4 regions of the Solibacillus sp. FSL H8-0538 genome follow, and region 4 is predicted to be linked to each of the others. Evidence: a T-box and tRNA genes for the amino acid it is inferred to sense, from the RefSeq annotation. Region 4 holds a T-box; the other regions hold tRNA genes.

Region 1 (4,320 bases), 670 kb from region 4:
ACAAGTAGTTAGAGCCCGTTAATGGGTGATAGCGTGCCTTTTGTAGAATGAACCGGCGAGTTACGATTACGTGCGAGGTTAAGTTGATAAGACGGAGCCGCAGCGAAAGCGAGTCTGAATAGGGCGAATTAGTACGTGGTCGTAGACCCGAAACCAGGTGATCTACCCATGTCCAGGGTGAAGGTGAGGTAACACTTACTGGAGGCCCGAACCCACGCACGTTGAAAAGTGCGGGGATGAGGTGTGGGTAGCGGAGAAATTCCAATCGAACCTGGAGATAGCTGGTTCTCTCCGAAATAGCTTTAGGGCTAGCCTCGTGATTGAGAATACTGGAGGTAGAGCACTGTTTGGACTAGGGGGGCATCTCGCTTTACCGAATTCAGACAAACTCCGAATGCCAGATATTTATACACGGGAGTCAGACTGCGAGTGATAAGATCCGTAGTCAAAAGGGAAACAGCCCAGACCACCAGCTAAGGTCCCAAAGTAATCGTTAAGTGGAAAAGGATGTGGCGTTGCTTAGACAACCAGGATGTTGGCTTAGAAGCAGCCATCATTTAAAGAGTGCGTAATAGCTCACTGGTCGAGTGACGCTGCGCCGAAAATGTATCGGGGCTAAACGATTCACCGAAGCTGTGGATGCATACTTTGAGTATGCGTGGTAGGAGAGCGTTCTAAGTGCGCTGAAGTCAGACCGGAAGGACTGGTGGAGCGCTTAGAAGTGAGAATGCCGGTATGAGTAGCGAAAGACGGGTGAGAATCCCGTCCACCGTATGACTAAGGTTTCCTGAGGAAGGCTCGTCCGCTCAGGGTTAGTCGGGACCTAAGCCGAGGCCGATAGGCGTAGGCGATGGACAACAGGTTGATATTCCTGTACCACCTCCTCACCGTTTGAGAAATGGGGGGACGCAGTAGGATAGGGTAAGCGCGCCGTTGGTTGTGCGCGTCCAAGCAGTAAGGTGTGTATGTAGGCAAATCCGCATACTTTAACATTGAGCTGTGATGGCGAGTCCGTATGGACGAAGTTCCTGATTTCACACTGCCAAGAAAAGCCTCTATCGAGGTGAGAGGTGCCCGTACCGCAAACCGACACAGGTAGTCGAGGAGAGAATCCTAAGGTGTGCGAGAGAACTCTCGTTAAGGAACTCGGCAAAATGACCCCGTAACTTCGGGAGAAGGGGTGCTCTTGAGCGTGTTAAAGCGCATGAGAGCCGCAGTGAATAGGCCCAGGCGACTGTTTAGCAAAAACACAGGTCTCTGCAAAACCGTAAGGTGACGTATAGGGGCTGACGCCTGCCCGGTGCTGGAAGGTTAAGAGGAGTGGTTAGCGCAAGCGAAGCTGCGAATTGAAGCCCCAGTAAACGGCGGCCGTAACTATAACGGTCCTAAGGTAGCGAAATTCCTTGTCGGGTAAGTTCCGACCCGCACGAAAGGCGTAACGATCTGGGCACTGTCTCAACGAGAGACTCGGTGAAATTATAGTACCTGTGAAGATGCAGGTTACCCGCGACAGGACGGAAAGACCCCGTGGAGCTTTACTGTAGCCTGATATTGAATTTTGGTACAACTTGTACAGGATAGGTAGGAGCCAGAGATCCCGGAGCGCCAGCTTCGGAGGAGGCGTCGGTGGGATACTACCCTGGTTGTATTGAACTTCTAACCCATGCCCCTTAGCGGGGTAGGAGACAGTGTCAGGCGGACAGTTTGACTGGGGCGGTCGCCTCCTAAAGAGTAACGGAGGCGCCCAAAGGTTCCCTCAGAATGGTTGGAAATCATTCGTAGAGTGTAAAGGCATAAGGGAGCTTGACTGCGAGACCTACAAGTCGAGCAGGGTCGAAAGACGGGCTTAGTGATCCGGTGGTTCCGCATGGAAGGGCCATCGCTCAACGGATAAAAGCTACCCCGGGGATAACAGGCTTATCTCCCCCAAGAGTCCACATCGACGGGGAGGTTTGGCACCTCGATGTCGGCTCATCGCATCCTGGGGCTGTAGTCGGTCCCAAGGGTTGGGCTGTTCGCCCATTAAAGCGGTACGCGAGCTGGGTTCAGAACGTCGTGAGACAGTTCGGTCCCTATCCGTCGTGGGCGTAGGAAATTTGAGAGGAGCTGTCCTTAGTACGAGAGGACCGGGATGGACATACCGCTGGTGTACCAGTTGTCTTGCCAAAGGCATCGCTGGGTAGCTATGTATGGACGGGATAAGTGCTGAAAGCATCTAAGCATGAAGCCCCCCTCAAGATGAGATTTCCCATTACGCAAGTAAGTAAGATCCCTCAAAGACGATGAGGTAGATAGGTTCGAGGTGGAAGTGTGGCGACACATGGAGCTGACGAATACTAATCGATCGAGGACTTAACCACATTATTACATTATGAATTGCATTCAATGAACCGTTTATCCAGTTTTGAAAGAATAATTTCTTGATGAAATTACAAAAATATATTAAAAAACACTTGAAAAATTCTTCAGATGTGATATAATAATTATTGTCTTTCAAAAAAAGTCTAGTGATGATGGCAAAGAGGTCACACCCGTTCCCATACCGAACACGGAAGTTAAGCTCTTTAGCGCCGATGGTAGTTGGGGGCTTCCCCCTGTGAGAGTAGGACGTTGCTAGGCTTACAATTTAATTATTCCGAAGTAGCTCAGTGGTAGAGCATCCGGCTGTTAACCGGACGGTCGTAGGTTCGAGTCCTACCTTCGGAGCCATTCTTTCGAATCTTGGAGAGTTGTCCGAGCGGCCGAAGGAGCACGATTGGAAATCGTGTAGGCGGTTAACACTGCCTCAAGGGTTCAAATCCCTTACTCTCCGCCAGCCAAATTTAAACAACAAGAGATTACTTAAATGGCCCGTTGGTCAAGCGGTTAAGACACCGCCCTTTCACGGCGGTAACACGGGTTCGAATCCCGTACGGGTCACCATTTATTATATTTAACTAACCAGATGGAGGATTAGCTCAGCTGGGAGAGCACCTGCCTTACAAGCAGGGGGTCGGCGGTTCGAGCCCGTCATCCTCCACCATCTAATTTATTTACAAACATTAAATAGTATTGTCGCGGGGTGGAGCAGTGGTAGCTCGTCGGGCTCATAACCCGAAGGTCGTCGGTTCAAATCCGGCCCCCGCAACCAAAATGGTCCCGTGGTGTAGCGGTTAACATGCCTGCCTGTCACGCAGGAGATCGCCGGTTCGATCCCGGTCGGGACCGCCATCTTTTAAATAAGATACATAAAAAATATGGGTCAGTAGCTCAGTTGGTAGAGCATTAGATTGAAGCTCTAAGTGTCGGCGGTTCGATTCCGTCCTGACCCACCATATTTTTTAAAATGCCGGTGTAGCTCAGTTGGTAGAGCAACTGACTTGTAATCAGTAGGTCGAGGGTTCGACTCCTTTCGCCGGCACCATTTTTAATGATTTTCCTGGAGGGGTAGCGAAGTGGCTAAACGCGGCGGACTGTAAATCCGCTCCTTAGGGTTCGGCGGTTCGAATCCGTCCCCCTCCACCATTTTTACAGGGGCATAGTTTAACGGTAGAATAGAGGTCTCCAAAACCTTTGATGTGGGTTCGATTCCTACTGCCCCTGCCAATTTAAATATTAATAGTGGCGGTTGTGGCGAAGTGGTTAACGCACCTGATTGTGGTTCAGGCATTCGTGGGTTCGATTCCCATCAGTCGCCCCATTTTTTCTATTTAAATTTTTATAAGGTAACATATTTAACATCATGGCGGTTGTGGCGAAGTGGTTAACGCACCTGATTGTGGTTCAGGCATTCGTGGGTTCGATTCCCATCAGTCGCCCCATTAAATTTCAATAGTTAATTTTTATAACATGTTGGGGTATAGCCAAGCGGTAAGGCAACGGATTTTGATTCCGTCATGCCCTGGTTCGAATCCAGGTTCCCCAGCCATTTTATTTTATTAAGCGGAAGTAGTTCAGTGGTAGAACACCACCTTGCCAAGGTGGGGGTCGCGAGTTCGAACCTCGTCTTCCGCTCCAATTTCAAGGCGGCATAGCCAAGTGGTAAGGCACAGGTCTGCAACACCTCTACCACCGGTTCAAATCCGGTTGCCGCCTCCATTACTTAAATCGGTATAGCCGGTTTTTTTTATACCCATTTTTACGATCAGTGCGGAAGTAGTTCAGTGGTAGAACACCACCTTGCCAAGGTGGGGGTCGCGAGTTCGAACCTCGTCTTCCGCTCCAATTTTATGTGTAATATCTATGCCGGTATGGCGGAATTGGCAGACGCGCGCGACTCAAAATCGCGTTCCCTCGGGAGTACCAGTTCGACCCTGGTTACCGGTATCTAAAAACAGCGTT
Region 2 (8,116 bases), 320 kb from region 4:
GGAGCCAGAGATCCCGGAGCGCCAGCTTCGGAGGAGGCGTCGGTGGGATACTACCCTGGTTGTATTGAACTTCTAACCCATGCCCCTTAGCGGGGTAGGAGACAGTGTCAGGCGGACAGTTTGACTGGGGCGGTCGCCTCCTAAAGAGTAACGGAGGCGCCCAAAGGTTCCCTCAGAATGGTTGGAAATCATTCGTAGAGTGTAAAGGCATAAGGGAGCTTGACTGCGAGACCTACAAGTCGAGCAGGGTCGAAAGACGGGCTTAGTGATCCGGTGGTTCCGCATGGAAGGGCCATCGCTCAACGGATAAAAGCTACCCCGGGGATAACAGGCTTATCTCCCCCAAGAGTCCACATCGACGGGGAGGTTTGGCACCTCGATGTCGGCTCATCGCATCCTGGGGCTGTAGTCGGTCCCAAGGGTTGGGCTGTTCGCCCATTAAAGCGGTACGCGAGCTGGGTTCAGAACGTCGTGAGACAGTTCGGTCCCTATCCGTCGTGGGCGTAGGAAATTTGAGAGGAGCTGTCCTTAGTACGAGAGGACCGGGATGGACATACCGCTGGTGTACCAGTTGTCTTGCCAAAGGCATCGCTGGGTAGCTATGTATGGACGGGATAAGTGCTGAAAGCATCTAAGCATGAAGCCCCCCTCAAGATGAGATTTCCCATTACGCAAGTAAGTAAGATCCCTCAAAGACGATGAGGTAGATAGGTTCGAGGTGGAAGTGTGGCGACACATGGAGCTGACGAATACTAATCGATCGAGGACTTAACCACATTATTACCGAATATTTCAACTTTCAATGAACCGTTTATCCAGTTTTGAAAGAACAATCTTTCAACAAAAGCACATCCATGTGCAAGTCTAGTGATGATGGCAAAGAGGTCACACCCGTTCCCATACCGAACACGGAAGTTAAGCTCTTTAGCGCCGATGGTAGTTGGGGGCTTCCCCCTGCAAGAGTAGGACGTCGCTAGGCATTATACCCAGGAGGATTAGCTCAGCTGGGAGAGCACCTGCCTTACAAGCAGGGGGTCGGCGGTTCGAGCCCGTCATCCTCCACCATTCTAAATGCCGGTGTAGCTCAGTTGGTAGAGCAACTGACTTGTAATCAGTAGGTCGAGGGTTCGACTCCTTTCGCCGGCACCATTTAGAGAGCCATTAGCTCAGTTGGTAGAGCATCTGACTTTTAATCAGAGGGTCGAAGGTTCGAGTCCTTCATGGCTCACCATTTTCATATTTGTCTGCTGCGGGTGTGGCGGAACTGGCAGACGCACTAGACTTAGGATCTAGCGCCGCAAGGCGTGGGGGTTCGACTCCCTTCACCCGCACCATTTAATTTCATATACTGTCAGAATAAAAAATTCTTATGCACATGCGGAAGTAGTTCAGTGGTAGAACACCACCTTGCCAAGGTGGGGGTCGCGAGTTCGAACCTCGTCTTCCGCTCCAACATGTGCCGGGGTGGCGGAACTGGCAGACGCACAGGACTTAAAATCCTGCGGTGAGTGATCACCGTGCCGGTTCGATTCCGGCCCTCGGCACCATTTATTTTTTAATAACAAATAATAGCGCCCGTAGCTCAATTGGATAGAGCGTCTGACTACGGATCAGAAGGTTGTGGGTTCGACTCCTGCCGGGCGCGCCATATAGACGGAATGTAGCTCAGCTTGGTAGAGCACTTGGTTTGGGACCAAGGGGTCGTAGGTTCGAATCCTGTCATTCCGACCATTATTTTGGGGCCTTAGCTCAGCTGGGAGAGCGCCTGCCTTGCACGCAGGAGGTCAGCGGTTCGATCCCGCTAGGCTCCACCATTTTTAACCATTATAAAGATCCTGGCGGTGTAGCTCAGTTGGCTAGAGCACTCGGTTCATACCCGAAAGGTCGTGGGTTCGACTCCCTCTGCCGCCATCTTAAAGGACCTTTAGCTCAGTTGGTTAGAGCAGACGGCTCATAACCGTCCGGTCACAGGTTCGAGTCCTGTAAGGTCCACCATTTAAATACAGCCATGGAGGTATACCCAAGTCCGGCTGAAGGGATTAGTCTTGAAAACTAACAGGCGGGTTAAACCGCGCGGGGGTTCGAATCCCTCTACCTCCTCCATTTTTAATCAAATTAAATGGTGCCTTTAAAACTCAATCTACATTTTATTAAATTAATTATTATTGTCGCGGGGTGGAGCAGTGGTAGCTCGTCGGGCTCATAACCCGAAGGTCGTCGGTTCAAATCCGGCCCCCGCAACCAAAATGGTCCCGTGGTGTAGCGGTTAACATGCCTGCCTGTCACGCAGGAGATCGCCGGTTCGATCCCGGTCGGGACCGCCATTTTTAAATTATGGGTCAGTAGCTCAGTTGGTAGAGCATTAGATTGAAGCTCTAAGTGTCGGCGGTTCGATTCCGTCCTGACCCACCATTTTTTGCGGGTGTAGTTTAGTGGTAAAACCTCAGCCTTCCAAGCTGATGATGAGAGTTCGATTCTCTTCACCCGCTCCATTTTTGAATGGGCCTATAGCTCAGCTGGTTAGAGCGCACGCCTGATAAGCGTGAGGTCGATGGTTCGAGTCCATTTAGGCCCACCATGTCATTGTTCCGAAGTAGCTCAGTGGTAGAGCATCCGGCTGTTAACCGGACGGTCGTAGGTTCGAGTCCTACCTTCGGAGCCATTTTTTATTTTGGGGAAGTACTCAAGTGGCTCAAGAGGCGCCCCTGCTAAGGGTGTAGATCGCTAACGCGGTGCGAGGGTTCGAATCCCTCCTTCTCCGCCATAAGTATGTTTTTAGGCCCGTTGGTCAAGCGGTTAAGACACCGCCCTTTCACGGCGGTAACACGGGTTCGAATCCCGTACGGGTCATACTAAAAGATTGAGATGATTAAATCATCTCAATCTTTTTTTTGTATGTTTTGAAACCCCCCTGCTATGCCGGGGGTTCCAAAAAGCTTTTAGCTATGGACAAAAAAAAAACTCCAGTCGTACAATAAAGTCAGGTCTAGTCAACTGACTTCGTACGAAAGGAGTACCCAAAATGGATAATAAAAGTTTAGCACATACAACATGGAATTGTAAGTATCACATCGTCTTCGCATCAAAGTACAGAAGACAAATTATTTATGGTCAAATAAAAGCGGACATAGGTCGTATACTACGCCAACTATGTGAAAGAAAAGGTGTAGAAATTATTGAAGCAACGGCATGTCCAGATCATATTCATCTGTTAGTCAGTATCCCACTGAAGTTAAGCGTATCGGCATTTGGTGGGTATTTAAAAGGGAAAAGTAGTCTCATGATTTTCGATCGACATGCGAATTTGAACGATCGATATGGAAATCGTAAATTTTGGTGTCGAGGATATTATGTCGACACAGTAGGACGAAATCGAAAAGTAATTCAAGAGTACATTAAAAACCAATTACAAGAAGATATCCTGGAAGATCAAATGACAATGAAAGAATTCATTGACCCATTCACAGGAGAAGAAATCAAAAGAAAGAAAAGATTAGAAAGACACATCTCACCCAATATAGGGTGAGATGCTGTCCTTACTTATGTAGATATGAAAGTTATCCTTTCTTATCTACTAAAATAAGCCGCTTTAGCGGTCTGTGAGGAAACGGAGTGCAGTTGGGGGACCTTTCAGAATGTCTTTAGACATGAGCCAGTACCCCAGCGTTTCACGCGTAGAGCAAACCAGCAGTTATACTGGTGGTTTTGATTATTGGATAACTAAGAATAATGAAGCAAGTATTATTTTGAGGATTTTTTTACTGATTAAGTGGACAAGATTCCTTTCTTTACTTATTGTTCATTGAGAGTAGAGTGGTGCACCATGAAAGACATCTATATTCTATTTCGTCAATCTCGTATCATCTGAAGCTACAACAACATCTCGGCTACATTCAGGGTGTACAAAGTACGCGCATTGCGGGTTAGTTTTACGTATTTACTTTACAAGGTATGGTTTGAAGCCTTCATTTACCGAGCAGTGACCTTTTTATAAGAGGAATTGGATGTTTGCAGCATCTTGTTCCAAGCTGCCATCTCTTTCGGTGTGAGGTAGATAAATGGTAATAATCATTTCACAGGCTACTAAGACTTCGCAAAGTTGATTTTTCATTTCAATTTTTACAGTATGACCAATGTTACTACAAGTAGTTTTTACGGCTTCTGTAATACTTCCAGAAAAGGCGAGATGGTTGTCTTTTAGCATGATGCAGTCAATACCGTCCACTTCGATAATATAAGCGCCTCTAGTTCACACAGCATGTATATCGAGCATCCGTAGCCCGGTTGTCGTTTTATGTGTATGACCAACTTTAGTCTTTGTACCACTGTTATTTCTACAACGTGCCGGGTTGACGGGTAGGTTGTATTTGTCCGTGTTCAAAAATTAGCGATTGCTGTGCCCAGTTCGGCTGAGGGCACTGAAAAAGTGGATTTCTACTGAAAACTCCACTAAATATAGGCTAAATAGTGATAGGTCATTGGTGCCACGGTACACGCTTTTTTGCGGGCGTTGGAGACCCTCCTACAGGGTCTCACCTGTACTGCTTCCCGTGCAGAAGTCTCGCGTCGCCGCACCTATGCTTTTTGGATAAAATATTGAAGAAGTATAAAAATACGGTGAAAAATACTGTTTAAGGGTTTTTCAGTGCTCTCGTTCGGTTGGGCATCTTTTTTTCAGAGTGACTATGTATTCTAGGCGAAGCTTTTCGCGTAAATGCTACCTGTTGATTGTTTTAGTCCATCTAAATAATAGTATTAATGCTCATGTAATGTGGTGAGTACTTGAAGGCATTTCCCTATACGCTATTCATCGAGAAGAATACGAAGTGTATGCATCATATTGTGCTATAGTTGCAGTTTTGATAGTAGTGCCAGATTTGAGCCTATTATGGGTTTAGGACGAACGGTAATAGTTTGCTACGTCCCCAATGAGTAACGCAGCGCTGAATAGTTATATTGAGGTGGGGAAGAGAATACATAAAATTGCGCGAGTTTAAATGGTGCAGTTGGATAAGCCGATTATTACATTAAAAAAGCTAGAAAGGTCATTGTGAATAAGTTCGACCTATCGGAGGACGAACTTATTTTCATAGGTAGCGGCACGGAAGGGAATTTATTAGCCATTTTATCCTTAGTATTTTCGTCAAAGATGGGAAAGTAAATTATTACTACACATGCAGATTATGTGTAATGCTTTTGTCAATTTTTTGGATCATCAGCAACAGTAGAGCAAACAAATTATTAAATTGAGGTTTTACAAAAGCTATGAATGAAATTTTAGGTAGTGAGGAGGGATATATATGAGATACTACACCCTATTTTTTTCTATTTTTGAATTAAGGTTTGATTTTGAAAGTAGAATTGATATAATGATCAATGGGTGTACAATTTCTCTTACATACCAAATTTAGCTAGAAAAATACACCGAATTACTTTTTTATAAAAAAGTGTTGCATAAGATTGAAATCCGTTATATACTAAATCTTGTCTTAAGGGACAGCAACAAACGAACTTCTGCTAACACAGAAGTCATATAAACAAACTTCGTAAAAGTTTACGATATCCATGTTGTAACGACAAAATTAGCACTTCATGTGCAAGTCTAGTGATGATGGCAAAGAGGTCACACCCGTTCCCATACCGAACACGGAAGTTAAGCTCTTTAGCGCCGATGGTAGTTGGGGGCTTCCCCCTGCAAGAGTAGGACGTCGCTAGGCATTATACCCAGGAGGATTAGCTCAGCTGGGAGAGCACCTGCCTTACAAGCAGGGGGTCGGCGGTTCGAGCCCGTCATCCTCCACCATTCTAAATGCCGGTGTAGCTCAGTTGGTAGAGCAACTGACTTGTAATCAGTAGGTCGAGGGTTCGACTCCTTTCGCCGGCACCATTTAGAGAGCCATTAGCTCAGTTGGTAGAGCATCTGACTTTTAATCAGAGGGTCGAAGGTTCGAGTCCTTCATGGCTCACCATTTTCATATTTGTCTGCTGCGGGTGTGGCGGAACTGGCAGACGCACTAGACTTAGGATCTAGCGCCGCAAGGCGTGGGGGTTCGACTCCCTTCACCCGCACCATTTAATTTCATATACTGTCAGAGTAATAAATTCTTATGCACATGCGGAAGTAGTTCAGTGGTAGAACACCACCTTGCCAAGGTGGGGGTCGCGAGTTCGAACCTCGTCTTCCGCTCCAACATGTGCCGGGGTGGCGGAACTGGCAGACGCACAGGACTTAAAATCCTGCGGTGAGTGATCACCGTGCCGGTTCGATTCCGGCCCTCGGCACCATTTATTTTTTAATAACAAATAATAGCGCCCGTAGCTCAATTGGATAGAGCGTCTGACTACGGATCAGAAGGTTGTGGGTTCGACTCCTGCCGGGCGCGCCATATAGACGGAATGTAGCTCAGCTTGGTAGAGCACTTGGTTTGGGACCAAGGGGTCGTAGGTTCGAATCCTGTCATTCCGACCATTATTTTGGGGCCTTAGCTCAGCTGGGAGAGCGCCTGCCTTGCACGCAGGAGGTCAGCGGTTCGATCCCGCTAGGCTCCACCATTTTTAACCATTATAAAGATCCTGGCGGTGTAGCTCAGTTGGCTAGAGCACTCGGTTCATACCCGAAAGGTCGTGGGTTCGACTCCCTCTGCCGCCATCTTAAAGGACCTTTAGCTCAGTTGGTTAGAGCAGACGGCTCATAACCGTCCGGTCACAGGTTCGAGTCCTGTAAGGTCCATCATTTATATATAACTTTGGAGGTATACCCAAGTCTGGCTGAAGGGATTAGTCTTGAAAACTAACAGGCGGGTTAAACCGCGCGGGGGTTCGAATCCCTCTACCTCCTCCATCTTTAATTATATTAAATGATTTCTTTAAAACTCAAACTATATAATGTTAAGTTAATATTTATTGTCGCGGGGTGGAGCAGTGGTAGCTCGTCGGGCTCATAACCCGAAGGTCGTCGGTTCAAATCCGGCCCCCGCAACCAAAATGGTCCCGTGGTGTAGCGGTTAACATGCCTGCCTGTCACGCAGGAGATCGCCGGTTCGATCCCGGTCGGGACCGCCATTTATAAATTGTGGGTCAGTAGCTCAGTTGGTAGAGCATTAGATTGAAGCTCTAAGTGTCGGCGGTTCGATTCCGTCCTGACCCACCATTTGCGGGTGTAGTTTAGTGGTAAAACCTCAGCCTTCCAAGCTGATGATGAGAGTTCGATTCTCTTCACCCGCTCCACTTTAAGGGCCTATAGCTCAGTTGGTTAGAGCGCACGCCTGATAAGCGTGAGGTCGATGGTTCGAGTCCATTTAGGCCCACCATTTCATTATTCCGAAGTAGCTCAGTTGGTAGAGCATCCGGCTGTTAACCGGCAGGTCGCAGGTTCGAGTCCTGCCTTCGGAGCCAATTTATTCTATGGGGAAGTACCCAAGTGGCTCAAGGGGCGCCCCTGCTAAGGGTGTAGATCGCGTAAGCGGTGCGAGGGTTCGAATCCCTCCTTCTCCGCCATAGAATTTTGGCCCGTTGGTCAAGCGGTTAAGACACCGCCCTTTCACGGCGGTAACACGGGTTCGAATCCCGTACGGGTCATATTAAAAGATTGAGATGATTAAATCATCTCAATCTTTTTTTTTTGCTTGACTTTGACGTTACGTCATTGTTTATAGTATTCATAGGGAGGTGATGAAGTTGTTCATCAATGAACTAGTGAAAGTTTCAGGAGTCAGTCACCGTACATTACGTTATTATGATGAAATCGGCTTGCTACGGCCAGCGCGCGTTCATGACAATGGTTACCGCGAGTATACAGAGGCTGAAGTGAATTTATTGCAACAAATTTTATTTTATAGGGAATTAGGTTTTCCATTACAGAAAATTAAAGAAATACTTCAATCGCCAGCCTTTACTATAAAGACCGCACTTCATGAGCAACGTGAACTTTTAATCGCTAAAAGAGATTATGTAGATCGAATGATTGAGACGGTGACAAAAACATTACAATCAATAGAGGAGGGTAAAGATATGACAAACGAAGAGAAGTTTAATGTATTTAAAACGAAACTGATTGAAAAAAATGAGCAGCAATATGGTAAGGAAATCCGTGAACGCCACGGGGAAGAAGCTGTTT
Region 3 (8,116 bases), 2.2 Mb from region 4:
GACTTTGCTGAAGTATTTATAGGAGACATTAAAACACCCGTTAAGCATGCGAGTGTTGAGTTAAAACAAATGCTCGCACATGTGGAAGAAAAAATGATGGAGAAATTCATCCTTGAAGAGATTCCCCCTTCTTTGCAAAGTATCTTTTTTGAACGCATGAAGGAAGGCAAGGATGCAACAATGGAAGGCAGATTACTCGAATTTGCTGACAAGCTCGACCAATTTTACGAATCCTTTGCCGAATTAAAACGAGGCAATACGGATAAAGAGTTTGTTTATATGTATCAAACTGCTCTAACTAAGCTACTCTTAATTCCGCTCCCAGTCAGTATCGACTATTTCCGCAATGAAATTTTACGCGACGCGGTAGCCGAGGAAACACAAATTAATATTGAAATCCTCACAGAACAAGTGCTACAGCAGCTTAAGAAACCTTAACAAAGGCTTCCGTTAACAAGGAAGGCTTTTTTTGTTTGTCTAGGTACTCTTAAACGCCACTGTTTATGTTTCATCGAGAAAGAGCAATCACACTAAGCACACAAACCCCATGAGCCAGCCATGTTTACACACACGGTCCGTTCTCGCGTTTTATGTTAGGCCTGATTGCAGTAGTATTCGCATTCTTATCGGAATCATAGTATCAATATTCAAATTGAACAGAGCCTTGTCTAAAAAAATTCCTCCTATACTATGAGTGACGGTTTTCACCACACGACATACCAGTATTCAATTCACACTAAACCTGATCAAACGGTTGAAAAAAAGTGATGTAAAATAGTGACTTCCTAACGCATTTTAATTGACTTTTTACTGTAAATGTTCTTACTTGCACGATGAAATTGCATGCTATACAATAACAATTGAAGCTGCGTTGTGCGTATCCAATATTAAGTTTTAACCTTTATGCTATAAACGGGAGTTTTACATCGAAGTAGGAATGGCGGGCCTCAACTCTTTTGACTTGAGGATAAACAGGATTACTTTTGCGAACACCCACTTTGAGGAGTGGTGGTTTAAAACTTTCTATAATAACATACGGCATCTGCGGCTTTATTAAAATGCTTATTACCTCAGGGTTTATAGAGCACTCTTACCAGGACATGGTGAGGGTGTTTTTTGTTTAAACACGATAGTTGGCATGGCTTTATAATTTTAACTGTTTTCTAGAAGATTGTTGCTAAATAAGGTTAAAAATAAAAACGGAGTTTGTTCTACAAAATGTGTAGAATCAACCCTGTTTTTATTTTGTATTTCATATATCCTATGTTTAACTAACGTAGCTATTATCTACAGTATCAATAAAGCACAATATATTAAATACTAATTTTCGGTGAACACTCTTTACAGATAAACTTACCTTCGATATTTAAATACGCTTTGATTTCGGTGAATCCTTTTTGCTTCGGGTATCGAATTTGCACAAATACTTCTTCATCGTGCTGGATTTCTTTATTACACATCATACATTTTGGAGTTATTAGTGCCATCATATTACCACCTTTACTGAAACTTCTCATTCTACTATTAAAACTACTACAAAACATACCGTAATCACCATAGTGGTTTTCCGAAATTTGAGTTGGTGGTGTAGCAGAGCTTGTTCCACTATAATAGGGAGTTAGCAGAAGGCGCGACTGCTCTATTGAACAATCAGTACAATAACTCACAATCTTGCTTCCTTGAATCGATTACTATTACTAAATGTTATATATATATTAAGGGAACACCTGCTAATCAGGAAGTTCCCTTTTTATTTCGTGGGATTAATTTATACAAAAACAAGGTTTTGGAAAATAAGATTCGGTTGGGCTTTTAATATTTATTTTCCAATAACCGTTACATACCTACAGGAGTTGAATCGAATGAATAATTCTGGCTACCAGTACCTACGACTGAACATGTTGAACATATAGCATCAAAAAGGAAAAATTTTAACAAACTCCTGAATTAATAATAGCCCTTAGATTACTTAACCGTTATAAACACTTTCACATGTTCCAGCTGCTGGTTCATAATAACAATGATTTTTAAATTGACCAGCGAAAGGTTGACCGTACCATGTTGGTGGGCATGGGGCATATGGATTAAAATACCAAAGCGCATATTTCCCTGGGTGGTCTCTCCAATAATCCAAAGTCTGTTTTGCTAATTTTTTTTCAGTAGGTCTCGCTCTTTCATAAAATAAATTTCCTTTTTGAACAGCTTCAAAAGAATAATTTCCTCCTTGTACCTGATAAATGACATCTTCAATTGTCCTTACATCTTTAAAGTCTAAACAATCTGCGATAGCACGATTAACAATTACATTTCCAACATATAACATGCCTTGTTTTCCTTCACCTTCAGCTTCGGCTCTCATCATCCTAGCCATTAAGTCAATATCTGCATCTCGGTATTTTATTCTTGGCATTTTTTTCACCCCAACAATATAGTATGAAAAAAAGCCTACAATGATGTCCTTGTTTATAAAATAAGTAAGCTTAGTTTTTAGAGGGCACTGAAAAACCCCGAAATAGTACTTTTATGCTTCTGCTTTATTTTATTCAGAAAGCATTGGGACAGTGGTGTGGGGCTCCTGTGGGAAAGGTGGTATAGGCTCACCACCGCCCTCGAAAAGCGCGTGCAAGAGTACCAATGACCTACTACTATTGAGCATATACTTATTATAGAATTTTCAGTAGAAGTCAATTTTTTTAGTGCACTCGGAATCGTGAGGTTGTTTTATTTGTGAGGATTTGAAGTTTGTCGCTACAATATGGAACATTCATTTGAAGCATATGTAAGGCATACATTTTAAAAATAATTCGTTATGAAACAATAGCTATTGACAAAATTAAAAAGTACATTGAGGATACCACTCTAAATTATTCCCTTTGTAAAAGACATTTTATAATAGGGCTAGACTGCTTTTTCAATCAGATGACGTCTGTACTTCTCAGCGTCCTTCTTTTTTTTGTTCCATTGCCCACGATAATGATTAGAGTACGTCATATAACGGTTCACTTCTTGTTTAACCTCTTCAAAGATCAGACGTGGCAATTTCCCTTGTTCATTTTACGCAATAAATAAACGCTTAAATTCATCCGTATACGTAATGGCCTTTTCACTGACAGCCTTCACATAAGGATTGCATTTAAGCTGTTCTTGTTGTTTTTTAGTGAATAACTTTTTTGACATTTTAATCCGCTCCACCATTCCATTTTTCTTCGTTATAAACAGAAAGACCCTATAAGATAGACCTTTTTTAAAGTGTCTATCTTATAGGGTACCTTTTACTCTGCCATTTTTAAATGCTTTACCTTAGTCCAACGATAATCGCACACGGCGTGTATCTTCTCCACAGTTTGGACAAACCTGCGTCGTTATGGGCATTTCAAAATGAATCAGATACTGCCCTCCACGCACCTCTGTCTTTAAAATAATCGCGTCTTCAAATCCTGGTAAACTTATGTTAGAATGCATGTACACGTAACCCCCATCTTATCTTTTGTTCAGCAACTAAAGTATAAGACATTTGGGTGTTACGTGTCTTTTTTTACCCTCAAATTGTAGTAATACCCCAACATTTAGTATAGAACCATTTAGTATAGAACCAATTTTATAATTTCCTTAACAAATAAAAAACGTGTAGCAAAGTGCTACACGTTTGAGATGACCCGTACGGGATTCGAACCCGTGTTACCGCCGTGAAAGGGCGGTGTCTTAACCGCTTGACCAACGGGCCATGGCTCCGAAGGTAGGACTCGAACCTACGACCGTCCGGTTAACAGCCGGATGCTCTACCACTGAGCTACTTCGGAATAATAATAATTGAATGGTGGGCCTAAATGGACTCGAACCATCGACCTCACGCTTATCAGGCGTGCGCTCTAACCAGCTGAGCTATAGGCCCATTCAAAATGGAGCGGGTGAAGAGAATCGAACTCTCATCATCAGCTTGGAAGGCTGAGGTTTTACCACTAAACTACACCCGCAAATATGGTGGGTCAGGACGGAATCGAACCGCCGACACTTAGAGCTTCAATCTAATGCTCTACCAACTGAGCTACTGACCCACAATTAAAAATGGCGGTCCCGACCGGGATCGAACCGGCGATCTCCTGCGTGACAGGCAGGCATGTTAACCGCTACACCACGGGACCATTTGGTTGCGGGGGCCGGATTTGAACCGACGACCTTCGGGTTATGAGCCCGACGAGCTACCACTGCTCCACCCCGCGAAAATAATATGTAATTTAAGTTTTAAATATACCATTTAACTTGATTAAAAAATGGAGGAGGTAGAGGGATTCGAACCCCCGCGCGGTTTAACCCGCCTGTTAGTTTTCAAGACTAATCCCTTCAGCCGGACTTGGGTATACCTCCGAGACAATATTTAAATGGTGGAGCCTAGCGGGATCGAACCGCTGACCTCCTGCGTGCAAGGCAGGCGCTCTCCCAGCTGAGCTAAGGCCCCAATAATGTAGTGGTCGGAATGACAGGATTCGAACCTACGACCCCTTGGTCCCAAACCAAGTGCTCTACCAAGCTGAGCTACATTCCGTCTATATGGCGCGCCCGGCAGGAGTCGAACCCACAACCTTCTGATCCGTAGTCAGACGCTCTATCCAATTGAGCTACGGGCGCTATAATTTAATGTTGAAAAGTAAAATGGTGCCGAGGGCCGGAATCGAACCGGCACGGTGATCACTCACCGCAGGATTTTAAGTCCTGTGCGTCTGCCAGTTCCGCCACCCCGGCACATGTTGGAGCGGAAGACGAGGTTCGAACTCGCGACCCCCACCTTGGCAAGGTGGTGTTCTACCACTGAACTACTTCCGCATGTGCTTAAGAAATTTTTATTCTGACAATATATGAAATTAAATGGTGCGGGTGAAGGGAGTCGAACCCCCACGCCTTGCGGCGCTAGATCCTAAGTCTAGTGCGTCTGCCAGTTCCGCCACACCCGCAGCAGACAAATATGAAAATGGTGAGCCATGAAGGACTCGAACCTTCGACCCTCTGATTAAAAGTCAGATGCTCTACCAACTGAGCTAATGGCTCTCTAAATGGTGCCGGCGAAAGGAGTCGAACCCTCGACCTACTGATTACAAGTCAGTTGCTCTACCAACTGAGCTACACCGGCATTTAGATGGTGGAGGATGACGGGCTCGAACCGCCGACCCCCTGCTTGTAAGGCAGGTGCTCTCCCAGCTGAGCTAATCCTCCACATAAAAAATAAGCGAAGCGATGTCCTACTCTCACAGGGGGAAGCCCCCAACTACCATCGGCGCTAAAGAGCTTAACTTCCGTGTTCGGTATGGGAACGGGTGTGACCTCTTTGCCATCATCACTTCACTTATTTAGTTGAAAGCTTATTCTTTCAAAACTGGATAAACGGTTCATTGAATGCAATTCATAATGTAATAATGTGGTTAAGTCCTCGATCGATTAGTATTCGTCAGCTCCATGTGTCGCCACACTTCCACCTCGAACCTATCTACCTCATCGTCTTTGAGGGATCTTACTTACTTGCGTAATGGGAAATCTCATCTTGAGGGGGGCTTCATGCTTAGATGCTTTCAGCACTTATCCCGTCCATACATAGCTACCCAGCGATGCCTTTGGCAAGACAACTGGTACACCAGCGGTATGTCCATCCCGGTCCTCTCGTACTAAGGACAGCTCCTCTCAAATTTCCTACGCCCACGACGGATAGGGACCGAACTGTCTCACGACGTTCTGAACCCAGCTCGCGTACCGCTTTAATGGGCGAACAGCCCAACCCTTGGGACCGACTACAGCCCCAGGATGCGATGAGCCGACATCGAGGTGCCAAACCTCCCCGTCGATGTGGACTCTTGGGGGAGATAAGCCTGTTATCCCCGGGGTAGCTTTTATCCGTTGAGCGATGGCCCTTCCATGCGGAACCACCGGATCACTAAGCCCGTCTTTCGACCCTGCTCGACTTGTAGGTCTCGCAGTCAAGCTCCCTTATGCCTTTACACTCTACGAATGATTTCCAACCATTCTGAGGGAACCTTTGGGCGCCTCCGTTACTCTTTAGGAGGCGACCGCCCCAGTCAAACTGTCCGCCTGACACTGTCTCCTACCCCGCTAAGGGGCATGGGTTAGAAGTTCAATACAACCAGGGTAGTATCCCACCGACGCCTCCTCCGAAGCTGGCGCTCCGGGATCTCTGGCTCCTACCTATCCTGTACAAGTTGTACCAAAATTCAATATCAGGCTACAGTAAAGCTCCACGGGGTCTTTCCGTCCTGTCGCGGGTAACCTGCATCTTCACAGGTACTATAATTTCACCGAGTCTCTCGTTGAGACAGTGCCCAGATCGTTACGCCTTTCGTGCGGGTCGGAACTTACCCGACAAGGAATTTCGCTACCTTAGGACCGTTATAGTTACGGCCGCCGTTTACTGGGGCTTCAATTCGCAGCTTCGCTTGCGCTAACCACTCCTCTTAACCTTCCAGCACCGGGCAGGCGTCAGCCCCTATACGTCACCTTACGGTTTTGCAGAGACCTGTGTTTTTGCTAAACAGTCGCCTGGGCCTATTCACTGCGGCTCTCATGCGCTTTAACACGCTCAAGAGCACCCCTTCTCCCGAAGTTACGGGGTCATTTTGCCGAGTTCCTTAACGAGAGTTCTCTCGCACACCTTAGGATTCTCTCCTCGACTACCTGTGTCGGTTTGCGGTACGGGCACCTCTCACCTCGATAGAGGCTTTTCTTGGCAGTGTGAAATCAGGAACTTCGTCCATACGGACTCGCCATCACAGCTCAATGTTAAAGTATGCGGATTTGCCTACATACACACCTTACTGCTTGGACGCGCACAACCAACGGCGCGCTTACCCTATCCTACTGCGTCCCCCCATTTCTCAAACGGTGAGGAGGTGGTACAGGAATATCAACCTGTTGTCCATCGCCTACGCCTATCGGCCTCGGCTTAGGTCCCGACTAACCCTGAGCGGACGAGCCTTCCTCAGGAAACCTTAGTCATACGGTGGACGGGATTCTCACCCGTCTTTCGCTACTCATACCGGCATTCTCACTTCTAAGCGCTCCACCAGTCCTTCCGGTCTGACTTCAGCGCACTTAGAACGCTCTCCTACCACGCATACTCAAAGTATGCATCCACAGCTTCGGTGAATCGTTTAGCCCCGATACATTTTCGGCGCAGCGTCACTCGACCAGTGAGCTATTACGCACTCTTTAAATGATGGCTGCTTCTAAGCCAACATCCTGGTTGTCTAAGCAACGCCACATCCTTTTCCACTTAACGATTACTTTGGGACCTTAGCTGGTGGTCTGGGCTGTTTCCCTTTTGACTACGGATCTTATCACTCGCAGTCTGACTCCCGTGTATAAATATCTGGCATTCGGAGTTTGTCTGAATTCGGTAAAGCGAGATGCCCCCCTAGTCCAAACAGTGCTCTACCTCCAGTATTCTCAATCACGAGGCTAGCCCTAAAGCTATTTCGGAGAGAACCAGCTATCTCCAGGTTCGATTGGAATTTCTCCGCTACCCACACCTCATCCCCGCACTTTTCAACGTGCGTGGGTTCGGGCCTCCAGTAAGTGTTACCTCACCTTCACCCTGGACATGGGTAGATCACCTGGTTTCGGGTCTACGACCACGTACTAATTCGCCCTATTCAGACTCGCTTTCGCTGCGGCTCCGTCTTATCAACTTAACCTCGCACGTAATCGTAACTCGCCGGTTCATTCTACAAAAGGCACGCTATCACCCATTAACGGGCTCTAACTACTTGTAGGCACACGGTTTCAGGATCTATTTCACTCCCCTTCCGGGGTGCTTTTCACCTTTCCCTCACGGTACTGGTTCACTATCGGTCACTAGGTAGTATTTAGCCTTGGGAGATGGTCCTCCCGGATTCCGACGGAATTTCACGTGTTCCGCCGTACTCAGGATACATTCAAGAGGGAATGAACTTTTGACTACAGGGCTATTACCTGCTATGGCAGACCTTTCCAAGTCGCTTCGTCTAGCTCATTCTTTTGTAACTCCGTATAGAATGTCCTACAACCCCAAAGAGCAAGCTCTTTGGTTTGGGCTATTCCCGTTTCGCTCGCCGCTACTCAGGGAATCGAATTTTCT
Region 4 (8,116 bases):
GATGCCAGGTGTCTTCCAATTTTCTTTAGATAATTTAGGTGAAGAAATTGATGAAGTTGTAACATTAGGTATTTCGGCTGTTATTTTATTCGGCTTGCCAGCAGAAAAGGATGCGGTTGGTTCTGGCGCTTACCATGATCATGGTATCGTTCAAAAGGCGACACGTTTCATTAAAGAGCGTCACCCGGAGCTGTTAGTTGTCGCAGATACTTGTCTTTGTGAATTTACAAATCATGGACATTGTGGTGTAGTAGAAGGAGAGAAAATCTTAAACGACCCTTCTTTAAATCTTCTTGCGCAAACTGCGATTTCTCAAGCTGAAGCGGGCGCAGACATCATCGCACCATCTAATATGATGGACGGTTTTGTTACAGCGATACGTGCTGGTTTAGATGCAGCTGGTTTTGAACATATTCCAATTATGTCTTATGCCGTTAAATATGCATCGGGTTACTATGGACCATTCCGTGAAGCTGCTGATGGCGCACCAAAATTTGGTGACCGTAAAACGTACCAAATGGATCCATCAAACCGTATGGAAGCAATTCGCGAGGCGACGTCTGACGTTGAAGAGGGTGCAGATTTCTTAATTGTTAAACCTGCTTTAGCTTACCTTGATATTATCCGAGATGTGAAAAACAACTTCCCATTACCAATTGTTGCGTACAATGTTTCAGGTGAATATGCAATGGTGAAGGCGGCAGCAATTAACGGTTGGATTGATGAAAAATCAGTTGTAATGGAAACATTACTTGGCATGAAGCGTGCTGGTTCTGAATTAATTATTACGTATCACGCAAAAGACGTGGCGCGTTGGTTAGGGGAGAAATAATATGCGTTCATATGAAAACTCAAAACAAGCATTTACAGAAGCAATTGATTTAATGCCAGGTGGTGTAAACAGCCCAGTGCGTGCATTCAAATCAGTAAACATGGAACCAATCTTCATGGAATCTGGTCACGGTGCAGTTATTAAAGATATCGATGGTAATGAATATATTGACTATGTATTATCTTGGGGCCCACTAATTTTAGGTCATACACATCCTGAAGTAGTTGCAGCAATCCAGGAGCAAGCAACAAAAGGTGCTTCATTTGGTGCGCCAACACTTTCTGAAAATAAATTAGCAAAGCTTGTAATGGACCGCCTGCCTTCAGTTGAAATGATTCGTTTTGTATCTTCTGGTACAGAGGCAACAATGTCAGCATTACGCTTAGCTCGTGGCTATACTGGTCGAGACAAAATCCTGAAATTCGAAGGTTCATACCACGGTCATGGCGATTCATTATTAATTAAAGCGGGTTCTGGTGTAGCTACACTTGGTTTACCTGATAGCCCTGGTGTTCCAGCAGATATTGCGAAAAACACATTAACAGTTGCTTACAATGATTTAGAGTCAGCGAAACTTGTGTTCGAAAAATACGGCAAAGATTTAGCAGCAGTTATTTTAGAGCCAGTCGCAGGGAATATGGGGGTTGTGCCACCACAACCAGGCTTCCTCCAAGGCTTACGCGAATTAACAGAAACAAACGGGACGGTTCTTATTTTTGATGAAGTAATGACAGGCTTCCGTGTAGGTTACGGCTGTGCACAAGAATACTTCGGCATTAAGCCGGACCTTACTTGCTTAGGCAAAGTAATCGGTGGTGGACTTCCTGTAGGAGCATTCGGCGGTAAACGTGAAATTATGGAGCAAATTGCCCCATCTGGACCTATTTATCAAGCAGGTACGTTATCGGGTAATCCGCTTGCAATGACGGCAGGATACGAAACATTATCTCGTTTAAACAAAGAATCGTACATGTACTTCACGAAGTTAGGAGACCAACTTGAAGCTGGTTTCCGCGAGGCAGCAACGAAATACAATATCCCGCATACAGTAAACCGTGCTGGATCAATGATTGGCTACTTCTTTACAAATGAAGATGTAGTAGATTTTGAATCAGCAAAAACATCTGATTTAGAATTATTTGCGGAATACTTTAAATTAATGGCGGAAGAAGGAATCTTCCTACCACCATCACAATTTGAGGGCTTATTTATCTCAACTGCACATACAGAAGAACAAATCGCTAAAACAGTAGAAGCTTTCCATAAGGTGTTTGCAAAGCTTGCACGCTAAATTGTTATTTTTTCTTGGTGGATAAGAAAGGATAACTTTCCCATCCATATAAGTAAGGACATCAACTCGCCCGCTTTTGGGCGAGTTGTGTCTTTTTTATTGTTAAGGAAATTATAAAATTTCGCCATGTGGACAACTTTTAAAAAAGTATATGCAACGTCTAGGCTAAAGCGCCTGCCCCTCGAGGTCGCTTCTATCCCTCGGGCGAAGGCAAAGAGAGCGCCTTCACTTCGGGCTCTCCAGCACTTGTCGGGGCTAAGCAGGCGCTTTAGCGCTTTTGTTCATTGTTAATCAATTTATAAATAGCTACAAAGAGGCGGAACATGCGTTATACCTTGTTAAAAACCGTGGGCGAAATGGCTCTATTATTCATATGGAATCGATGTGTCTTTCTAAATTACTCATAATTTCTTCCCTCCTGCATAAGGTTAATACAGGAGGGAAGACTATGAAAAAAATTGCCTGGGAAATGGTAGAACAGTTTGATTTTCCGTTACAGCTAGGTGCGATTGAAGAAGTAGTTTCGGTTCAAATAACGCCGCAATGGGAGCAACAACAGTTAGAAGAGTCCGTTCGGCTAACAGGCATTTATCATATTGCGGCAAGTGTGCGTTTTGATCCAACGAAGGAGGTACATCCAGGTGAAGGGATATTTATTGACCATTTAGATGTAAATAATTTAGATGGTTATTTTGAATATGCGCTCCCGCTTGAGGTGGACTTACCGAAAGAAAAAATGGAGACAAATCAACTCGCGCTAGACGTAAATGATGTATCGTTTTTTGTTTATGACGGATCAGGCTGTACGTTTAAGTGGCAAGTAGCGTGCCGCTTTGAGGGACAGCCTGTAGTGGAGGAAATCGTACCAGAGCAGGTGGTAAAACAGTTGTCAAATCATGTAACAGAGCAGTTGCCTGAGCAACTAGCGATCCTTGAGAGTAGTAGCCAATTAATACTCGCTCCAGAGCCTGAAAAAGTTGCAAATGCCCATGATGATTTTTATGCTGAGCTGGCGGAAGCGTATAGTTTATTGAATGTTACGCTAAATAAAGTCCGTCGTGAATAAGTACGCAAAGAAAATAAGTATGAGTAGTAAAATAAAGTCACCAGTCGTCGGAACAAAAAGCGTGCGAATTGCTTGAAAAATTGCAAGTGGAATAATGATATGCTTGCAATAAAAACGCACTTTACGGAGCCAAGGTGGCAGTAAATACGGATTGTAATTTCGGCGCATTATACACATCCTTTCTAAATTTGGTTTGACGCTTGAAAAATATGACTAAGTTATATACAATATGAACAGTTAAATAATTGATGCAAAGATTAGGAAGAGTAAAATGATTTTGCTTGTTTAGAGAAGAAACGGTAGCTGAAAAGTTTCTACAACGCAACCATTTGAATGTAGCCTGGGAGCAGCTTTCGTGAACTAACAGTAGCTAAAGCCGGTTAAACACCGTTACCGAATTAAGAGCTGAGCGCCACTTTTCGTGCTCGGAATAAAGGTGGTACCGCGAATATAATTTAAAACTCCTTCGTCCTTTTTAGAGACGATAGGAGTTTTTATTTGCCTAAAATCAGGTAATATTTGTAAGGAGGAATTTATAATGACAGAACATCAAGATTTATCAATGCCAACAAAATATGATCCGCAAGCAATCGAAGCGGGCCGCTATGAATGGTGGTTACAAGGGAAGTTTTTTGAAGCACAGCCAGAAAGCGATAAAAAGCCGTACTCAATCGTAATTCCACCACCGAACGTAACAGGGAAATTACACTTAGGTCATGCGTGGGATACAACATTACAAGATATCTTAATCCGTATGAAGCGCATGCAGGGGTATGATGCTCTTTGGTTACCAGGGATGGACCACGCTGGTATTGCAACACAAGCTAAAGTAGAAGCGAAACTTCGCGAAGAAGGAATTTCTCGTTATGACCTTGGTCGTGAAAAATTCCTAGAAAAAACATGGGAATGGAAAGAAGAATATGCAGGTCATATTCGTGAACAATGGTCTAAACTTGGACTAGCACTTGACTATTCTCGCGAGCGTTTTACATTAGATCAAGGCTTATCAGATGCCGTTAAAACAGTTTTCGTTCAATTATACGAAAAAGGTTTAATTTACCGCGGCGAGCGCATTATTAACTGGGATCCTGCAGCAAAAACGGCTTTATCAGACATTGAAGTAATTCACGAAGATGTTCAAGGTGCGTTTTATCATATGGAATACCCACTAGCTGATGGTTCAGGTAAATTAGAAGTTGCAACGACGCGTCCTGAAACAATGCTAGGAGACTCTGGTGTAGCAGTTCACCCGAATGACGAGCGTTACCAACACCTAATTGGAAAAACAGTAATACTACCAATCGTAGGCCGTGAAATTCCAATCGTAGCGGATGACTACGTAGATATGGAATTTGGAACAGGTGTAGTAAAAATGACACCAGCGCATGACCCGAATGACTTTGAAGTAGGTAACCGTCATAACTTAGAGCGTATTTTAGTTATGAATGAAGACGGTACAATGAATGAGCTTGCTGGTAAATACAATGGTATGGACCGTTTTGAATGCCGTAAGCAAATCGTTGCTGACTTACAAGAATCAGGCGTCCTAATTAAAATCGAAGAGCATATGCACTCAGTAGGGCACTCTGAGCGTACAGGTGCTGTTGTTGAGCCATACCTATCAGCGCAATGGTTTGTTAAAATGCAACCACTTGCAGATGCTTCTCTGGAATTACAAAAAGACGAAGAAGGTAAAGTGAATTTCGTTCCTTCTCGTTTTGAAAACACATACTCTCGCTGGATGGAAAATATTCGTGATTGGTGTATTTCTCGTCAATTATGGTGGGGTCACCAAATTCCAGCTTGGTATCATAATGAAACAGGTGAAATTTACGTTGGCAAGGAAGCACCTGCAGACGCTGAAAATTGGACACAAGATGAAGACGTACTTGATACATGGTTCTCGTCTGCACTATGGCCATTTTCTACTATGGACTGGCCAAACGAAGAAAGTGAATTATTCAAACGCTACTACCCAACGAACACACTTGTTACGGGCTATGACATCATCTTCTTCTGGGTTTCACGTATGATCTTCCAAGGAATTGAGTTTACAGGCGAGCGTCCATTCAAAGACGTATTAATCCACGGTTTAGTTCGTGATGCTGAAGGACGGAAAATGTCTAAGTCTCTAGGTAACGGTGTTGATCCAATGGAAGTAATCGAGCAGTACGGTGCAGATTCATTACGTTACTTCTTATCAACGGGTTCTTCTCCAGGTCAAGACTTACGTTACACAACTGAAAAAGTAGAAGCTACTTGGAACTTTGCGAATAAAATTTGGAATGCATCTCGTTTCGCTCTAATGAACATGGATGGCATGACTTATGAAGAAATTGATTTAACTGGTGACTTGTCAACTGCCGATAAATGGATTTTATCTCGTTTAAATGAAACAATTGACCGCGTAACAACGCTTGCTGATAAATATGAGTTCGGTGAAGTGGGCCGTGAGCTTTATAATTTCATTTGGGATGATTTCTGTTCTTGGTATATCGAAATGGCGAAGCTTCCACTTTACGGTGAAGATGAAGTGGCTAAGAAAACAACTCGTTCAGTACTTGCGCACGTACTTGATCAAACGATGCGTTTACTACATCCATTCATGCCATTCATTACAGAAGAAATTTGGCAACACTTACCACATCAAGGCGAGTCAATTACAGTAGCAGCATGGCCAACTGTAAATCCTGACTTTAACTTCAAGGCGGAAGCGGGTGATATGCAACTGCTTATGGATATTATACGTTCAGTACGTAACATCCGTGCGGAAGTAAACACGCCAATGAGTAAAAAAGTACCGTTATATATTTCAGCAAAAGATGCGGCAACTGCAGCTGTACTTGAAGCAAATAAAGCATACATCGAAAAATTCTGTAACCCAGAGACATTAACAATAGGTGAAGGGATTGAAGCGCCAGCACAGGCAATGTCAGCTGTTGTTTCAGGAGCAGAACTATTCTTACCTCTTGCAGGTTTAATTAACGTAGAGGAAGAAATCGCACGCCTTGAAAAAGAGCTTGAGAAATGGGCGAAAGAAGTAAAATTAGTAAATGGTAAGCTTTCAAACGAAAAATTCGTATCAAAAGCACCAGAAGCACTTGTTAATGTTGAGCGCGAAAAACTAGCGGATTATGAAGAAAAATTCGCATCAGTTGAAAAACGTTTAGCAGAGCTTAAAAATATGTAATAATGGTAATGCCCTAGATATCTAGGGCATTTTTTTAGTGGGTGAAAAAATATACCTTTCTCATCCACAGAAGTAAGGGCAAGAACTCGCCCTATTTAGGTCGAGTTGAGTCTATCTAAGTCGTTAGGTCTGTTAGATTGCATTGGTGCTATTCGCATTCATGCATCACACGCCGCTTGAACGTGAAGAGGAGGTGTTCATGCACTTGAAGGCTCATGCGGAAAGTCAGATTAGCGTGAATGCACCTCTCCAAAAAAGCTAAGTTATTACAACAACTAGTGGTTAGGAAATTATATCTTTTTATATACGAACGGAGTGTTTTCGAATGTTTCAGTCAATGAAGGAGTGCACAGATTTTATTTTTACATTAAAGGCGAGTATGTATAATGGAGTGCCATTAGAATTAGCGCAGATTATTTTAAAGGCACTCGGTAATCCAGAGCGAGGTACGAAATTTATTCACATCGCCGGCTCAAACGGCAAAGGCTCGACGCTGAATGCTACGCGTGAAATTTTAATGCAGCACGGCTTACGAGTAGGGGCGTTTATATCCCCGCATTTAGAGCGTGCAAATGAACGCATTACAATAAATAAACAACAAATTTCAGATGAGCAGTTTTTAACGTATACAAATCGCATTGCACATATAGTAAATACGCAACTTGACGGAAAGTTTCCGAGCTTCTTTGAAATGGTGACGCTTATTGCTTTCCAACATTTTGCGCAGGAAGAAATTGATGTAGCCATTATGGAAACGGGTATTGGCGGTCGTCTAGATTCGACGAATGTGTTAACTCCAGAAGTTTCAATTATTACGACGATTTCTTTAGAGCATACGGATATGTTAGGGAATACACATGCGCTCATAGCAGCAGAGAAGGCAGGGATTATTAAAGCAGGGAAGCCTGTTGTTGTTGGTGTTGAAAATGTTGAGGCACGTGCTGTTATTCAAACGAAGGCGGAAGTAGAAGAAGCGCCTTTTTATGTACTGCATAAACAAATACAAGTAACGGATTTGTTACAAGGTGATTCACAAATGTTTACGTATCGATTTGAAAATAAAATATACGAGCAACTTGCGCTTAAAATGGTGGGTAGGCATCAAGTACATAATGCAGCACTAGCCATTACAGCGGCAACCCTTTTTGCCCCTGAAATTTCGGAGGCAACGATTCGCCAAGCACTTGCTACTGCAAGCTGGGAGGGACGTTTCGAACGTTTTAGCGAGCAGGTTATTTTAGATGGGGCACATAATTCAGAAGGCACAACTGCACTGATCAACACCTTACAGCAAACGGAGCCAGAAAAACGTTATAAGTTCATTTATGCAGCGTTACAGGACAAGGATCATGCACTCAGTATTGCACTAATGGATGATGTGGCAACTGCGATGTACTTTACGCAAATTGAGCTTCCGCGTGCAGCGAAGGCGGAGCAATTAGCAGCGCAAAGTAAACATGTAAAAAAACGCTCAAATCCTAATTGGCAACAACTTGTGGAGCAGCAACTTGAGGCGCTTGAAAAAGATGAGCTACTTATTATTACGGGATCGTTGTATTTCATTGCAGAGGTACGCAGTTATTTGCTGCGAAAAGGAGAGATGATGAAATGATTCCAATGCTAGATTATTATAAGGAACAATGGCATGTGGCAAGTGAACGCATCATTAAGCCTGGATTGGATTCAATGAAGCAGGCATTAGCGGCATTAGGTCACCCGGAACAGGACTTGGCGGTT

The links. The T-box of region 4 lies ahead of MHH87_RS11980 (valine--tRNA ligase). A T-box ahead of a tRNA ligase gene usually reads a tRNA of that ligase, here a tRNA-Val.
Region 1: it encodes a tRNA-Val, which carries the amino acid that the T-box ahead of MHH87_RS11980 (valine--tRNA ligase) is inferred to sense. The anticodon was not compared.
Region 2: it encodes a tRNA-Val, which carries the amino acid that the T-box ahead of MHH87_RS11980 (valine--tRNA ligase) is inferred to sense. The anticodon was not compared.
Region 3: it encodes a tRNA-Val, which carries the amino acid that the T-box ahead of MHH87_RS11980 (valine--tRNA ligase) is inferred to sense. The anticodon was not compared.

What each region holds. Positions count from the first base shown of each region.
Region 1 is NZ_JBBOPI010000001.1:3,175,340-3,179,659, reverse strand. It holds rRNA gene MHH87_RS15320 (23S ribosomal RNA) at 1-2,360, shown strand, start outside; rRNA gene rrf (5S ribosomal RNA) at 2,504-2,619, shown strand; tRNA gene MHH87_RS15310 (tRNA-Asn) at 2,635-2,709, shown strand; tRNA gene MHH87_RS15305 (tRNA-Ser) at 2,724-2,815, shown strand; tRNA gene MHH87_RS15300 (tRNA-Glu) at 2,848-2,922, shown strand; tRNA gene MHH87_RS15295 (tRNA-Val) at 2,947-3,022, shown strand; tRNA gene MHH87_RS15290 (tRNA-Met) at 3,056-3,130, shown strand; tRNA gene MHH87_RS15285 (tRNA-Asp) at 3,135-3,210, shown strand; tRNA gene MHH87_RS15280 (tRNA-Phe) at 3,239-3,314, shown strand; tRNA gene MHH87_RS15275 (tRNA-Thr) at 3,328-3,403, shown strand; tRNA gene MHH87_RS15270 (tRNA-Tyr) at 3,421-3,504, shown strand; tRNA gene MHH87_RS15265 (tRNA-Trp) at 3,512-3,585, shown strand; tRNA gene MHH87_RS15260 (tRNA-His) at 3,604-3,679, shown strand; tRNA gene MHH87_RS15255 (tRNA-His) at 3,725-3,800, shown strand; tRNA gene MHH87_RS15250 (tRNA-Gln) at 3,833-3,907, shown strand; tRNA gene MHH87_RS15245 (tRNA-Gly) at 3,922-3,996, shown strand; tRNA gene MHH87_RS15240 (tRNA-Cys) at 4,004-4,077, shown strand; tRNA gene MHH87_RS15235 (tRNA-Gly) at 4,129-4,203, shown strand; tRNA gene MHH87_RS15230 (tRNA-Leu) at 4,224-4,305, shown strand.
Region 2 is NZ_JBBOPI010000001.1:2,831,517-2,839,632, reverse strand. It holds rRNA gene MHH87_RS13595 (23S ribosomal RNA) at 1-776, shown strand, start outside; rRNA gene rrf (5S ribosomal RNA) at 864-979, shown strand; tRNA gene MHH87_RS13585 (tRNA-Val) at 990-1,065, shown strand; tRNA gene MHH87_RS13580 (tRNA-Thr) at 1,074-1,149, shown strand; tRNA gene MHH87_RS13575 (tRNA-Lys) at 1,156-1,231, shown strand; tRNA gene MHH87_RS13570 (tRNA-Leu) at 1,250-1,334, shown strand; tRNA gene MHH87_RS13565 (tRNA-Gly) at 1,378-1,452, shown strand; tRNA gene MHH87_RS13560 (tRNA-Leu) at 1,459-1,547, shown strand; tRNA gene MHH87_RS13555 (tRNA-Arg) at 1,572-1,648, shown strand; tRNA gene MHH87_RS13550 (tRNA-Pro) at 1,655-1,731, shown strand; tRNA gene MHH87_RS13545 (tRNA-Ala) at 1,739-1,814, shown strand; tRNA gene MHH87_RS13540 (tRNA-Met) at 1,838-1,911, shown strand; tRNA gene MHH87_RS13535 (tRNA-Ile) at 1,919-1,995, shown strand; tRNA gene MHH87_RS13530 (tRNA-Ser) at 2,011-2,103, shown strand; tRNA gene MHH87_RS13525 (tRNA-Met) at 2,170-2,244, shown strand; tRNA gene MHH87_RS13520 (tRNA-Asp) at 2,249-2,324, shown strand; tRNA gene MHH87_RS13515 (tRNA-Phe) at 2,337-2,412, shown strand; tRNA gene MHH87_RS13510 (tRNA-Gly) at 2,419-2,492, shown strand; tRNA gene MHH87_RS13505 (tRNA-Ile) at 2,502-2,578, shown strand; tRNA gene MHH87_RS13500 (tRNA-Asn) at 2,588-2,662, shown strand; tRNA gene MHH87_RS13495 (tRNA-Ser) at 2,674-2,764, shown strand; tRNA gene MHH87_RS13490 (tRNA-Glu) at 2,779-2,850, shown strand; gene tnpA (IS200/IS605 family transposase) at 3,023-3,526, shown strand; gene MHH87_RS13480 (hypothetical protein) at 3,989-4,225, opposite strand; rRNA gene rrf (5S ribosomal RNA) at 5,602-5,717, shown strand; tRNA gene MHH87_RS13470 (tRNA-Val) at 5,728-5,803, shown strand; tRNA gene MHH87_RS13465 (tRNA-Thr) at 5,812-5,887, shown strand; tRNA gene MHH87_RS13460 (tRNA-Lys) at 5,894-5,969, shown strand; tRNA gene MHH87_RS13455 (tRNA-Leu) at 5,988-6,072, shown strand; tRNA gene MHH87_RS13450 (tRNA-Gly) at 6,116-6,190, shown strand; tRNA gene MHH87_RS13445 (tRNA-Leu) at 6,197-6,285, shown strand; tRNA gene MHH87_RS13440 (tRNA-Arg) at 6,310-6,386, shown strand; tRNA gene MHH87_RS13435 (tRNA-Pro) at 6,393-6,469, shown strand; tRNA gene MHH87_RS13430 (tRNA-Ala) at 6,477-6,552, shown strand; tRNA gene MHH87_RS13425 (tRNA-Met) at 6,576-6,649, shown strand; tRNA gene MHH87_RS13420 (tRNA-Ile) at 6,657-6,730, shown strand; tRNA gene MHH87_RS13415 (tRNA-Ser) at 6,749-6,841, shown strand; tRNA gene MHH87_RS13410 (tRNA-Met) at 6,908-6,982, shown strand; tRNA gene MHH87_RS13405 (tRNA-Asp) at 6,987-7,062, shown strand; tRNA gene MHH87_RS13400 (tRNA-Phe) at 7,075-7,150, shown strand; tRNA gene MHH87_RS13395 (tRNA-Gly) at 7,154-7,227, shown strand; tRNA gene MHH87_RS13390 (tRNA-Ile) at 7,234-7,310, shown strand; tRNA gene MHH87_RS13385 (tRNA-Asn) at 7,320-7,395, shown strand; tRNA gene MHH87_RS13380 (tRNA-Ser) at 7,407-7,497, shown strand; tRNA gene MHH87_RS13375 (tRNA-Glu) at 7,507-7,578, shown strand; gene MHH87_RS13370 (MerR family transcriptional regulator) at 7,672-8,116, shown strand, end outside.
Region 3 is NZ_JBBOPI010000001.1:310,744-318,859, reverse strand. It holds gene MHH87_RS01530 (YfbR-like 5'-deoxynucleotidase) at 1-438, shown strand, start outside; gene MHH87_RS01525 (Fe3+ hydroxamate ABC transporter substrate-binding protein) at 1,314-1,487, opposite strand; gene MHH87_RS01520 (cell wall hydrolase) at 1,970-2,410, opposite strand; gene MHH87_RS01515 (hypothetical protein) at 3,055-3,177, opposite strand; gene MHH87_RS01510 (hypothetical protein) at 3,301-3,462, opposite strand; tRNA gene MHH87_RS01505 (tRNA-Glu) at 3,653-3,724, opposite strand; tRNA gene MHH87_RS01500 (tRNA-Asn) at 3,726-3,800, opposite strand; tRNA gene MHH87_RS01495 (tRNA-Ile) at 3,816-3,892, opposite strand; tRNA gene MHH87_RS01490 (tRNA-Gly) at 3,901-3,974, opposite strand; tRNA gene MHH87_RS01485 (tRNA-Phe) at 3,980-4,055, opposite strand; tRNA gene MHH87_RS01480 (tRNA-Asp) at 4,067-4,142, opposite strand; tRNA gene MHH87_RS01475 (tRNA-Met) at 4,146-4,220, opposite strand; tRNA gene MHH87_RS01470 (tRNA-Ser) at 4,273-4,365, opposite strand; tRNA gene MHH87_RS01465 (tRNA-Ala) at 4,381-4,456, opposite strand; tRNA gene MHH87_RS01460 (tRNA-Pro) at 4,467-4,543, opposite strand; tRNA gene MHH87_RS01455 (tRNA-Arg) at 4,550-4,626, opposite strand; tRNA gene MHH87_RS01450 (tRNA-Leu) at 4,652-4,740, opposite strand; tRNA gene MHH87_RS01445 (tRNA-Gly) at 4,747-4,821, opposite strand; tRNA gene MHH87_RS01440 (tRNA-Leu) at 4,865-4,949, opposite strand; tRNA gene MHH87_RS01435 (tRNA-Lys) at 4,968-5,043, opposite strand; tRNA gene MHH87_RS01430 (tRNA-Thr) at 5,050-5,125, opposite strand; tRNA gene MHH87_RS01425 (tRNA-Val) at 5,133-5,208, opposite strand; rRNA gene rrf (5S ribosomal RNA) at 5,222-5,337, opposite strand; rRNA gene MHH87_RS01415 (23S ribosomal RNA) at 5,411-8,116, opposite strand, start outside.
Region 4 is NZ_JBBOPI010000001.1:2,507,106-2,515,221, reverse strand. It holds gene hemB (porphobilinogen synthase) at 1-832, shown strand, start outside; gene hemL (glutamate-1-semialdehyde 2,1-aminomutase) at 834-2,123, shown strand; gene MHH87_RS11990 (hypothetical protein) at 2,572-3,189, shown strand; gene MHH87_RS11985 (hypothetical protein) at 3,166-3,357, opposite strand; T-box leader at 3,434-3,666, shown strand; gene MHH87_RS11980 (valine--tRNA ligase) at 3,728-6,379, shown strand; gene MHH87_RS11975 (bifunctional folylpolyglutamate synthase/dihydrofolate synthase) at 6,705-7,991, shown strand; gene MHH87_RS11970 (bifunctional folylpolyglutamate synthase/dihydrofolate synthase) at 7,988-8,116, shown strand, end outside.